4 regions of the Pseudomonas sp. PDM14 genome follow, and region 4 is predicted to be linked to each of the others. Evidence: predicted binding sites of a transcription regulator. Region 4 holds the regulator's gene; each other region holds the start of a gene.
What was found. Region 4 encodes sigma-54, which starts transcription at its own class of promoters, with help from an activator protein. Its sites were predicted from a motif close to ANTGGCATNNANNTTGCTNT; they were not measured.
Positions count from the first base shown of each region.

Region 1 (3,174 bases), on a different contig from region 4:
CATCGCGGAAATCCTTCGCGAGATGAATGCCAAGCTTAAGCGCATCCTGCCGGTTGGCGTGTTCTGCTGTGCGACGCTGCTCAGCCTGAGTTTCCAGCGGCGAGTGGTCGAAGTGTGGAACGGCGGCCTGCCCGATGGCTATCTGCTGCGGGCGGCCAATGGCGAGCGGGTGCGCCTGATGTCGCGGCACCTGCCCTTGGGCGTGCTGGAGTCGAGCCGTTTCAATGACGCCTACGAGGTTTATCCGCTGGAGGAGGGCGATCGGCTGTTCCTCCTTTCCGACGGCATTCTCGAGGCTTGCAACGCCCAGGGTGAGCTGTTCGGTGAGGAGCGCCTGCAGGCGGTCTTCGACAACCAGCACGCCCCGCAACGGCTGTTCGACGATATCCAGCAGGCACTGGTCGCATTCCGCGGCGAGGCCCAGGACGACGTCAGCATGATCGAGTTGTGCCTGGTCGAGGAGGGCGCGCTCAACCGACCACCGCTGGTGTTCTCCGACAGCGGGCAGAGCAGCCCGCTGGACTGGTCCGCCAGTTTCGAATTCCGTGCCGAGACGCTCAAACGCTTCAATCCGTTGCCATTCCTCCTGCAGTTGCTGCTGGAGGTGCAAGGCCTGCGCGCCCAGGCAGGCCCGCTCTATACGGTGCTGGCCGAGCTTTATTCCAATGCGCTGGAGCATGGCGTACTGGGCCTGGATTCCTCGCTCAAGTGCAGTGCCGAAGGCTTCGCCCGCTACTACCAGGAGCGCACACAACGCCTGCAGGCGCTGCAGGACGGTTACGTGCGTTTCAACCTCGAACTGCTCCAGCGCCCTGATCTCGGCTGTCTGAAGATTCACATCGAGGACAGCGGTGGCGGCTTCGATGTTGCCGCGGCAATGGACCTTGAGCATGCGCCGCAAAGCCTGCGTGGCCGTGGCCTGCGCCTGATTCGTCAATTGACCTGGAGCTGCGAGTGGGCAGCGGATGGTCGCGGGGTAAACGTGGAGTTCTGCTGGCCGGCTCATGCATAATCCGCGCATCTTGATCATGGAGTGAGCAGGTGCCCGATTCCCATCTCGATGCCGCGGTGCTGGCGTCTCTGCAGGACGTCATGGAAGACGAGTATCCGGTGCTGCTGGATACCTTCCTGACCGACTCCGATGAGCGCCTGCGCCACTTGGTCGCCGCCCGCCAGAGTGCCGATGCCCAGGCACTGCGCCTGGCCGCGCATAGTTTCAAGGGCAGCTGCAGCAACATGGGCGCGGTGCTGCTGGCCAACCTGTGCAAGCAGCTCGAGGAGGCCGCCCGTCGCGAACAACTCGATGACGTACCTGCGCTGATCGAGCAGATCGAGCGTGAGTTCGCCATCGTGCGCATCCTCTTCCGCGCCGAGCGCCAGCGCTACCGCTAGGTTCTGCCGCGTGCCATCGCCTGCCTGATCACGGTTTTTCTGCACGGCGACAAACCTGGCCCAGGCCTTGCTATATCCCGGTACGACCCACCCTGAACGGAGAGTACCCATGTCCGTCGCACCCGATATCCTGCTTCAGCCGGCGCCTGACGTCAGGCCGAAAGCTTCGGCGACGAAAGCGCCGGCCAACGCGCCGGAACCCGCCAAGAACGAGGCTTCCAGCTTCGCCGAGGTCTACGCCAAGGAGCGTCAGGCGAAGGCCGCCGACCGCAAGGAAGCTGCGGCCAAGGCCCGCGACGAGCGCAGTGACGAGGCCAAGCCAAGCGACACGGCGAAGGCCGAGACGCCGGCGGAGCAGCCAATCGTTGCCGATAGCGGCAATGCGTTGCCGGAGGAGGAACTGGCCGATGGCGAGCAGGAGGTGATCGACCCGCTGCTGTTGCTGGCCATGAACGGGCAGTTGCCCGTCGAGGGTGTCAGCGCAGAAACCGAGCCCGCGGTCGAGAGCACCAGTGACCTGCTGTCGCCGAGTGGCACGCTTGGCACCACAGGGGCGCCGCCAGGCATGACCGATGCCAGCCATGATCCCGAGCTCGACATGCTCAACAGCCTGCCCGGTGTGCGCCTGGCACTGGAGATCGGTGCGCAGAATCAGGCCGCTGCGGCTGCGCAGCAGAGCCCGGGGGCGGTTGCTGCGGAGAAAGCGGTCAGCCCCACCGAGGGCTTTGCCAACGCGCTGGCAGCCTTTGCCGGTGAGGCGGCGCCGGAAGAAAGTGCCGAGGATGAAATCCCCGTGGCGGATCTGCTGGCCGAAGGCCTGGAGAGCGTGCCCGAGTTACGAGAGAACCAGAGCGATGCGCGTGCCGATGCGTTCGCCAGCAAGCTCAGTGCGCTGAGTCAGGCGATCAATCAGCAGAGCAGCGTCGCCCAGCGCCTGCCGGTAGTGCCGGGGCATCCGGTGCCGATGCAGGGCGCTTGGACCGAGGCAGTGGTGGACCGGGTGATGTGGCTGTCCAGCCAGAACCTCAAGTCCGCCGAGATCCAGCTCGACCCGGCAGAATTGGGGCGTATGGAAGTGCGCATCGAGATGAACAAGGACCAGGCCGCCCAAGTGACCTTCATCAGCGCCAACGCCAACGTGCGTGATCAGCTGGAAGGGCAGATGCAGCGCCTGCGCGACATGTTCAGCCAGCAGGGCATGGGCCAGCTCGACGTCAACGTTTCCGACCAGTCGCTGGCGCGAGGTTGGCAGGGCAATGGTGACGAGGGTCGACGTCAGGGAGGTTCGGGGCGCGGTGGCGACGGTGGCGATGAGGAAGTCCTCACCGGCATGAGCGAGATCCGTAATCCGAACAGTGCCGCGCCGCGCGGTCTGGTGGACTATTACGCCTGACGGTCGTTCACGCGGATCGGCCGAAAGCGGGGCGGGTGTATGTTGCGGGCTGCTCATGAGCCGCTCGCAGCTTCGCATCCTGAGCCGATTTCATCCGCCAGAGGTCTCGTTCACGCGCGCATAACAGGATCGAACGCCTGCACAGCGCTGCAACTTCATTGCGCCCGGTACGCACAAATGTACCGGGCGCAGTCGTTTTCGGGTGACAGCCGGGCAGCGCCTTGGTATATCGACCGCCTGTGTCGTCGGTTGCCGGAGCAGCTACTTTGTTTATAAGGTGGCATAACACTTGCTCCTAACCCTTTGACCGTAGACAAAACCCAGATCAGCGACGGATTTTTGGCATGGCAAAAAAACCAGCACCGCAACCTCCTGCCGAGGGTGCGGGC
Region 1 covers NZ_JACVAQ010000002.1:566,248-569,421, reverse strand. The annotation lists gene IB229_RS15285 (fused response regulator/phosphatase) at 1-1,012, shown strand, start outside; gene IB229_RS15280 (Hpt domain-containing protein) at 1,042-1,392, shown strand; gene IB229_RS15275 (flagellar hook-length control protein FliK) at 1,502-2,785, shown strand; gene fliL (flagellar basal body-associated protein FliL) at 3,130-3,174, shown strand, end outside.
Region 1: the regulator sigma-54 is predicted to act here: its motif matches at 1,447-1,466, upstream of IB229_RS15275 (flagellar hook-length control protein FliK).

Region 2 (3,174 bases), on a different contig from region 4:
GGAGTCCACCGGCATGAGTGCGGCGAACGTTGCCGGCGCCTACGTCATCGTGCGCGATGTGTTCCGTTTGCCGCACTGGTGGAAGCAGATCGAGGCGCTGGACTACACAGTGCCGGCCGACCTGCAGCTGCAGCTGATGGACGAGCTGATGCGCCTTGGTCGGCGTGCCACGCGCTGGTTCCTGCGCAGCCGTCGCAGCGAGCTGGACGCGGCCCGCGATGTCGGCCACTTCGGCCCGCGCGTGGCCGAACTGGCCGGGCGCCTGGACGAACTGCTCGAAGGTCCGGCGCGCGAGCAGTGGCTGGCGCGCTACCAGAGCTTCGTCGAAGCCGGCGCACCGGAAGAACTGGCCCGCGTGGTCGCCGGCACCAGCCACCTGTACACGCTGCTGCCGATCATCGAAGCCGCCGACGTCACCGGCAAGGCCGCCTCGGAAGTGGCCACCGCCTACTTCGCCGTAGGCGGCGCGCTGGAGCTGACCTGGTACCTACAGCAGATCACCAGCCTGCCGGTGGAGAACAACTGGCAGGCGCTGGCCCGCGAAGCCTTCCGTGACGACCTCGACGGGCAGCAGCGCGCCATCACCGTGTCGGTGCTGCAGATGGTCGATGGCCCGGCGGATATCGAGGAGCGGGTGGCCTTCTGGCTGGAGCAGCACCGCACCCTGGTGCAGCGCTGGCTGGCCATGCTCGCCGAATTGCGTGCCGCTACCGGCACTGATTATGCGATGTACGCGGTGGCCAACCGTGAACTGATGGACCTGGCGCAGAGCAACCCGCAGGGCGTTCCCGAGCTCTGATCAGGTCGCGAGCCCGCCGCCGGCCACGGTCGATGACGGGCACTGCGCTGTGATCGTTCGCCGTTTCCAGGCGAGCCCGTGTTCCGGCACGGGCTTTGCCTTGGCAAGCGAACAGCGGAGAGCAGGCATGACCGATATTCTGATTCTGACGCACATCGACTACTGTCCCCCCGGCCACCTGGGCCGGGTGCTGGATGCCCAAAACCTGCCATTCACCGTATTGCGCAGCGACCTCGGCGAACTGGAGGGTTACGACCTCGACCGGCCGCTGGCCGTGGCGGTCATGGGCGGGCCGATGAGCGTCAACGACGACCTGCCCTGGATCGGCGCGGAGATCGCCGCGTTGCAGCACTTCATCCGCCGCGACATCCCCCTCATCGGCCATTGCCTGGGCGGGCAGATGATCGCCCGCGCCCTGGGCGCTGCCGTGCACCGCATGCCCTATACCGAGACCGGCTGGCAGCCCTTGATCCGCCGCGACCGTGGCAACCCGAGCCCGTGGTTGAGCCATGTGCCGAACGAGTTCCCGGTGTTCCAGTGGCACAGCGACACCTTCGACCTGCCACGCGATGCCGAGTGGCTGCTGTCCAGCCCTTGGTGCCCGAACCAGGGGTTCGCCTGGGGTGACAAGGTCCTCGCCCTGCAGGGCCACCCGGAAATGAGCGAGGAACTGGTGCAGGGCTGGTTGCGCGACTGGTCGCACCTGCTCGACGAGACCCAGGCCAGCCAGCAGAGCCCGCGCGCCATGCTCACCGACCTGTCGAGCCGCGTCGCCGCGCTCAACCGGGTGGCGGAGGGGTTCTACGAGCGTTGGCTGCAACTGGCCTTCGGCGAGCCCGAGCACCGCGAGCCGGTGGCACACGTCGGCTAAGCCCCGGGCGGCAGCAGATATTCCTCGAACCCTTGCCGGGTTCCTCTAGTCTGAACAGGTTACAGGCGGCGCCACCCATTGGGGCGTGACCTGTTTTGGGGCTGCGTTCTGCGCCCCGATCTGGTGCGTATGTTAAGGATTGAATAACCAAGCCATTGAAATGCATGAAGTAATTTCTATGGCACGGGCCTTGCGATAGCTCTGCTGTCCGGGGTGACAAGGAGTACGGCATGGCCCGCACCTTTTTTGACGAGATGTACGACGCGAGCGGCATAGTCCGCCCGCACTACCGGGAATTCGCCCGTTGGTTGGCCGATACGCCGGAGGAGCTGCTCGCTCAACGCCGCCGTGAAGCCGACCTGTTGTTCCACCGCGCCGGGATCACCTTCACCCTCTACGGGGATGAGCAGGGCACCGAGCGGCTGATTCCCTTCGATACCATTCCGCGGAGCATTCCTGCCAGCGAATGGCGCATCGTCGAGGCCGGCTGCATCCAGCGGGTCAAGGCGCTGAACATGTTTCTCGCCGACCTCTATCACGATCAGCGCATCATCCGCGCCGGGATCATTCCGGCCGAGCAGGTGCTGGCCAACGAGGGCTATCAGCTGGCGATGCAGGGCCTGGACCTGCACCGCGACATCTACGCGCACATCGCCGGGGTCGACCTGGTACGCGATGGCGACGGCACCTACTACGTGCTCGAAGACAACCTGCGCACGCCCAGCGGCGTGAGCTACATGCTCGAAGACCGCAAGATGATGATGCGGTTGTTCCCCGAGCTGTTCGCCCTGCAGCGCATCGCGCCCATCGACCACTACCCGAACCTGCTGCTCGACACACTGAAAAGCTCCAGCCCGCTGGACAACCCCAGCGTCGTGGTGCTGACGCCGGGCCGCTTCAACAGTGCCTACTTCGAGCACGCCTTCCTCGCCCGCGAGATGGGCGTGGAGCTGGTGGAGGGCGCGGACCTGTTCGTGCGCGACGACCGCGTGTACATGCGCACCACTGCCGGCCCGCAGCCGGTGGACGTGATCTACCGCCGCCTGGACGACGCCTTCCTCGACCCGCTAGCGTTCAACCCGGACTCCATGCTCGGCGTGCCCGGCCTGCTGGCCGCGTACCGCTCCGGCAACGTGGTGCTGGCCAACGCGGTGGGCACCGGGGTGGCGGACGACAAGTCGATCTACCCCTATGTCACCGACATGATCCGTTTTTATCTCGACGAAGAGCCGATCCTGAAGAACGTGCCGACCTGGCAGTGCCGCAAGCCCGAGGACCTGTCCCACGTGCTGGCCAACCTGCCCGAGCTGGTGGTCAAGGAAACCCAGGGCTCCGGCGGCTACGGCATGCTGGTCGGCCCGGCAGCGACCAAGGCCGAGATCGAGGCCTTCCGCGCGCGCCTCAAGGCCAAGCCCGAGGCGTACATCGCCCAGCCGACGCTGTGCCTGTCGACCTGCCCGACCTTCGTCGAAAGCGGCATCGCGCCACGCCACATCGACCTGCG
Region 2 covers NZ_JACVAQ010000001.1:370,707-373,880, reverse strand. The annotation lists gene IB229_RS01625 (NAD-glutamate dehydrogenase) at 1-799, shown strand, start outside; gene IB229_RS01620 (type 1 glutamine amidotransferase) at 927-1,670, shown strand; gene IB229_RS01615 (circularly permuted type 2 ATP-grasp protein) at 1,901-3,174, shown strand, end outside.
Region 2: the regulator sigma-54 is predicted to act here: its motif matches at 1,848-1,867, upstream of IB229_RS01615 (circularly permuted type 2 ATP-grasp protein).

Region 3 (3,174 bases), on a different contig from region 4:
CGTGCTCGTCGGTGAACATGACGATCGGCCTCGGCTGGTCGCGGGTGACCAGGACCACCTGTTCCATCACGTCGCGGCCCGGCGACTCGGTATCGATCAGCACCACGTCCGGGCGTACGGCTTCGACGCGCTCGGGCAGGTCGATGGTCAGGCCAGACTCGTCGATGACCTCGAAACCGGCTTCGATGAGCGCACTCTTCAGGCGCCCGACCTTCTTCGCGGTGTCGTTGATCAGCAGAATTCGTAGCATCTTGGTCGTCGTCTCGCAGCGTTACAGGGCGATGGAAGCGGCGCTGCCGCTGCGTGCGTGGATGGCGAAGCTGTGCGCGTAGGCGGCCGGATCTCTGCCGTCCCAGACGGTGCCGTCGAGCAACGTGCTGCTGCGCAGGGCGTTCTCGGGTACGGCGATGCCGAGTGCTTCGGCAGCCTGGCGGTAGAGGTCGAGCTGGTGGATCTGCCGGGCGACCGTGAGGTAGTCCGGGTCGTCCTTGAGCAGGCCCCAGCGGCGGAACTGGGTCATGAACCACATTCCGTCCGACAGCCAGGGCATGTTCACCTCGCCGTTGGCGAAGAAGCGCAGCGGGTTGGCGTCCAGCCAGGCGTGACCGATGCCGTCCTGGTAATGGCCAAGGAAGCGCGGCTCGATGGCCGACAACGGCGCGTCGATGTACTCGCTGCCGCTGATCAGTTGCGCGGTGCTGCGCTTGTTCTCTTCGTTCTCGTCGATGAAGCGGCTGGCCTCGAGCACGGCCATGGTCAGGGCGCGCGCGGTGTTGGGGTACTGCTCGACGAATTCGCGGGTCACGCCGAGTACCTTCTCCGGGTGGTCGGCCCAGATCATCTGGCTGGTGGCGACGGTGAAACCGAGGTTCTCATCGACCGCTAGGGCGCCCCACGGGCCGCCCGCGCAGAAACCGTCGATGCGCGCCGCCTTGAGGTGGGCGACCATCTGCGACGGCGGCACGATCACCGTGTTTACGTCTTCCAGCGGATGGATGCCGTGACTGGCCAGCCAGTAGTTCAGCCACATGGCGTGGGTGCCGGTGGGGAAGGTGTGGGCGAAGGTGAGTTTTGCACCGCTTTGGCGCGCGCGCTGGGCCAGTGCTTCGGCGCTGGTCACGCCGCTCTGTTTCAGTGGCTCGGACAGGTTGATAGCCTGGCCGTTCTGGCACAGACCCATGAGGATCGCCATGTCGGTCGCCGGCCCGCTGAGGCCGAGGTGGATACCATAGATCTGTCCGTACAGGGTCTGTGCTGCATCCAGCTCGCCGGACAGCAGCTTGTCACGCAGGGTCGCCCAGGATGCCTGGCGCTGCAGGTTGAGCGTCAGGCCGTGGGGCTGGGCGAAGCCCTGGGTGGCGGCGACGATCAGCGAGGCCGAGTCGGTCAGGGCCATGAAGCCCAGGTCCAGCACGCTCTTCTCCGGTGCGTCCGAGCCGGCCACCCAGGCCAGCGTGTCAGTGCGCGTTGTCGTGTTGTCGGTCATCGATCAGTCCCACCTTGAACGAAAAAAGCGCCGCCCCAGCCACCTTGCGGGCAGGTAGCCAGAAACGACGCCATTGTCTATGAACTCGCTCCGCCGTTGGAGGGTTCTGTTGCAGACAAGCCAAGCAAGCCATATGCCAGGCGTTCATGCAGGCAAACAAAACCCCGCCGTGGCGGGGTTGGGGGTTGGTTGCGTAGGTTCAGCGCTCGAGCATCTGCTTCACCGAACTCTGCGGGATCTGTTGCAGGCGGCCTTCGCTGTCTTCGAACTCGAGCATGCCGGTGTCTTCGTCCAGCTCCGGTTTCTCGTCGCTGGTGAGCATCTGGCCGTCGGTGGTGGTGATGATGTATTCGCTGGAACAGCCGGCGAGGGCTGCGGCGCAAAACAGGGCGAGTATCCAGACCTTCATATGCTGTGCTCCTGATAGCGGTGCGTCGGTCATCGACCTCTACAAAGCTAGCTGGCGCGACAGGTCTGGCAAGCGTGGGGAAGGGTGGCCACCCAGTGGTCCGGGTGGCCGATCACACTTAACGTTCGATGATCTGTTTCACCGAGCTCTGCGGGATCTGCTGGTCGTTGCCTTCCGGGTCCTCATACATCAGCAGGCCGGTTTCCTCGTCCAGTTCAGGCTTGTCTTCGGCGCTGAGCATCTGCCCGTCGTTGGTGGCGATGATGTAGTCGCTGGCGCAACCGGCCAGGCCCAGTACGCAGAACGCGGCGAATATCCAGTGTTTCATGGTGCACTCCTTGGGAAAAATAGCCCGACCGGGCCCTACTTGATCCGACCGTCGTACCTGCGATTTTTCTCCATAAAAAAAGCCCCGCACTGGGCGGGGCTTCTTTTTACTGCGGACGCTTAGACTTGCACGGCCGGGATCTTCGCGTTGGCCGCGGCTTCGCGGAACTCGGCGATCTGGTCGAAGCTCAGATAGCGGTAGACGTCGGCAGCCATGCTGTCGATGTCTTTCGCGTAAGCCATGTACTCGTCCACGGTCGGCAGCTTGCCGAGGATGGAGGCAACTGCCGCCAGCTCAGCCGAGGCGAGGAACACGTTGGTGGCGTCGCCCAGGCGGTTGGGGAAGTTACGGGTCGAGGTGGAGACCACGGTCGAACCGGTCTGGACGCGTGCCTGGTTACCCATGCACAGCGAGCAGCCTGGCATTTCCATGCGCGCACCGGCCTTGCCGTAGATGCCGTAATAGCCTTCTTCGGTCAGCTGGTGGGCGTCCATCTTGGTCGGCGGAGCCAGCCACAGGCGAGTCGGGATACCGCCCTTGACCTTGTCCAGCAGCTTGCCGGCAGCGCGGAAGTGACCGATGTTGGTCATGCACGAGCCGATGAACACTTCGTCGATCTTCTGACCTTCGACAGTGGAAAGCAGACGGGCGTCGTCCGGGTCGTTCGGTGCGCAGAGTACCGGCTCTTTGACTTCGGCCAGGTCGATCTCGATGATCTCGGCGTACTCGGCGTCCTTGTCGGCTTCCAGCAGTTGCGGGTTGGCCAGCCAGGCTTCCATCGCCTGAGCACGACGCTCCAGGGTGCGCGGGTCGCCGTAGCCTTCGCCGATCATCCAGCGCAGCAGGGTGATGTTGGACTTCAGGTACTCGGCGATCGCCGATTCCGGCAGCTTGATGGTGCAACCGGCAGCCGAACGCTCGGCGGAGGCGTCGGACAGCTCGAAGGCTTGT
Region 3 covers NZ_JACVAQ010000002.1:744,844-748,017, reverse strand. The annotation lists gene IB229_RS16115 (ANTAR domain-containing response regulator) at 1-250, opposite strand, end outside; gene IB229_RS16110 (CmpA/NrtA family ABC transporter substrate-binding protein) at 272-1,486, opposite strand; gene IB229_RS16105 (YgdI/YgdR family lipoprotein) at 1,686-1,895, opposite strand; gene IB229_RS16100 (YgdI/YgdR family lipoprotein) at 2,014-2,223, opposite strand; gene acnB (bifunctional aconitate hydratase 2/2-methylisocitrate dehydratase) at 2,343-3,174, opposite strand, start outside.
Region 3: the regulator sigma-54 is predicted to act here: its motif matches at 1,608-1,627, upstream of IB229_RS16110 (CmpA/NrtA family ABC transporter substrate-binding protein).

Region 4 (3,174 bases):
GCGCGTCGATCGACACGGCCACTTGCGGGTGCATCAGTTCGGTTTGCAGCAGGGCGCTTTGCGCCAGCTCGGGCAACAGGCCGGCGGGCAGGTTGTCGATGCAGTAGAAACCGTTGTCCTCCAGTACATCGAGGGCGGTGCTCTTGCCCGAGCCGGAGCGACCGCTGACGATGATCAGGCGCATGACCGCGCTCCTACTGGCCGTTCTGCACGTCGACGACGACCCGGTAGAGATCCTCGCTGCTCTGCGCCTGACGCAGGCGTTCGCGCACATCGGCGCGGTCGAGCATGCTGGCGATCTGCCGGAGCAGTTCGAGGTGCTCGTCGGTGGCCGCTTCCGGCACCAGGAGAACGAACAGCAGGTCGACCGGTGCACCGTCGATGGCGTCGAAATCGACCGACGCTTCCAGACGCAGCACGGCGCTTATCGGCGCAGTACAGCCGGGCAGGCGGCAGTGGGGAATGGCGATGCCGTTGCCGAAGCCGGTGGAGCCGAGCTTTTCACGGGCAATCAGGCTTTCGAAGATGTCTTGCCCATCGAGGTCAGGCAATTCACGCGCAACCAGGTTGGCAATCTGTTCTAGAACGCGTTTTTTACTGCCGCCCGGCACGTTCACGAGGGAACGGCCGGCGGTCAGGATGTTTTCGAGTCGGATCATGTGTGGGTAGGTATCAGCGGGCTGCGGCGCCTTGCAGGCGACCCAGCTGCTTTTCCTTGTGCTTGATCAGTTGGCGGTCGAGTTTGTCGGCGAGCAGATCGATCGCCGCATACATGTCTTCGTGTTCTGCGTTGGCGACCACTTCGCCTCCGGCGATGTGCAGGGTCGCTTCGATTTTCTGTTTGAGCTTCTCGACCTCCAGGGTCACCTGCACATTGGTGATCTTGTCGAAATGGCGCTCCAGCCGGCTGAGTTTCTCGCCGACATAGTCGCGCAGGGCGTCGGTCACATCCAGTTGATGTCCACTGATGTTGACTTGCATACCGCTTCTCCTTGTTGCCGTGTGTAAGAGACAGGCTAGCGGGCCTGCCACCGTAACACTCTGGCTGAGAGGGCTCTTGCACAACAGGTCTGGGGCGCGCTGCGGAAGCGTGTCGTCAGCCTGGCCGGTTGTGCAAAAGCCCTCCCTCAGTGCCACATCACATCAGTCGTTTGCGTTCGCTCGAAGGCGCTATCCCGAGGGATTCGCGGTATTTGGCGACTGTGCGACGAGCAACCTGAATGCCCTGTGCTTCCAGTAAACCAGCGATCTTGCTGTCACTCAACGGCTTTTTCGCGTTTTCCGCGGCGACCAGTTTCTTGATGATGGCGCGGATCGCGGTGGAGGAGCATTCACCGCCTTCGGAGGTGCTGACGTGGCTGGAGAAGAAGTACTTCAACTCGTAAATGCCGCGCGGGGTGTGCATGAATTTCTGCGTGGTGACGCGCGAGATGGTCGACTCATGCATGCCTACCGCCTCGGCGATGTCGTGCAGGACCAGGGGCTTCATCGCCTCGTCGCCATACTCGAGGAAGCCGCGCTGATGCTCGACGATCTGCGTGGCGACTTTCATCAGGGTTTCGTTGCGGCTCTGCAGGCTCTTGATGAACCAGCGGGCCTCCTGCAGCTGGTTGCGCATGAAGGTGTTGTCGGCGCTGGAGTCGGCGCGACGCACGAAGCCGGCGTACTGCGGGTTGACGCGCAGGCGCGGCACGGACTCCTGGTTCAACTCGACCAGCCAGCGCTCGTTGTGCTTGCGCACGATCACGTCCGGCACCACGTATTCCGGCTCGCTGGACTCGATCTGCGAACCGGGGCGCGGGTTGAGGCTCTGGATCAGTTCGATGACCTGTCGCAGCTCGTCTTCCTTGAGCTTCATGCGGCGCATCAGCTGGCTGTAGTCGCGGCTGCCGAGCAGGTCGAGGTGATCACCGGCGAGGCGGTTGGCCTCGGCCAGCCAGGGCGTATTTGCCGGCAACTGACGCAGTTGCAGCAGCAGGCATTCGCGCAGGTCGCGGGCACCAATACCCGCGGGTTCGAACTGCTGGATGCGATGCAGCACCGCCTCCACTTCGTCCAGCTCGACGTCCATTTCAGGATCGAAGGCGTCGACGATTTCCTCGAGCGATTCTTCCAGGTAGCCCTGGTTGTTGATGCAGTCGATCAGGGTCACGGCGATCAGGCGGTCGGTATCCGACATCGGCGCCAGATTGAGTTGCCACAACAGGTGAGTCTGCAGGCTCTCGCCGGCGGAAGTGCGGGTGGTGAAGTCCCACTCGTCGTCATCGTTACTCGGCAGGCTGCTGGCGCTGGTCTGGTAGACGTCTTCCCAGGCGGTATCGACCGGCAGCTCGTTAGGGATGCGCTCGTTCCACTCGCCGTCTTCGATCGAATCGGCGCTGGTGCTGTTGGTTTCCTGGTAGATCGCTTCCTGAACCGGTTGGTTGACCTGTTCTTCGCTGCCGTCGGCCATGGGGTCGGAGTTGTCGAAGTCCTCTCCTTCCTCCTGGCGCTCGAGCATGGGATTGGACTCCAGGGCCTCCTGGATTTCCTGTTGCAGGTCCAGGGTCGACAGCTGGAGTAGGCGAATGGCTTGCTGCAGCTGCGGTGTCATCGTCAGCTGCTGGCCCATCTTGAGGACTAGCGAGGGTTTCATGGCAGGAAGCTTTGCACCTTATTTGCTGGCGCAAGCGCGCCATTCACTACAGGGCGCCGAGGCGCCGCCAATAAGCAAATTATATGCCCAAAACTTTCGGCTTTGCCTAGGCTTGACAACATCCATGTAGTGAAGCGCGTGCCTGTGTCAGAGGCGGAATTCGTGTCCGAGGTAGACTTCTTTCACCAGCTGGTTGGCCAGAATGCTCTCGGCGTCGCCTTCGGCGATCAGCTGGCCATCGTTGACAATGTAGGCGGTCTCGCAGATGTCGAGCGTTTCGCGCACGTTGTGATCGGTGATCAGTACGCCGATGCCTTTGGCCTTGAGGTGATGAATGATCTGCTTGATGTCGCCGACGGAAATCGGGTCGACACCGGCAAAGGGTTCGTCGAGCAGGATGAATTTCGGCTCGGTCGCCAGGGCGCGGGCAATTTCCACGCGGCGGCGTTCACCGCCGGACAGGCTCATGCCCAGGCTGTCGCGGATGTGGCTGATATGGAATTCCTGCAGCAGGGTCTCCAGTGCGGCCTTGCGCCCGT
Region 4 covers NZ_JACVAQ010000003.1:307,421-310,594, forward strand. The annotation lists gene rapZ (RNase adapter RapZ) at 1-184, opposite strand, end outside; gene ptsN (PTS IIA-like nitrogen regulatory protein PtsN) at 195-659, opposite strand; gene hpf (ribosome hibernation-promoting factor, HPF/YfiA family) at 673-981, opposite strand; gene IB229_RS21060 (RNA polymerase factor sigma-54) at 1,139-2,635, opposite strand; gene lptB (LPS export ABC transporter ATP-binding protein) at 2,783-3,174, opposite strand, start outside.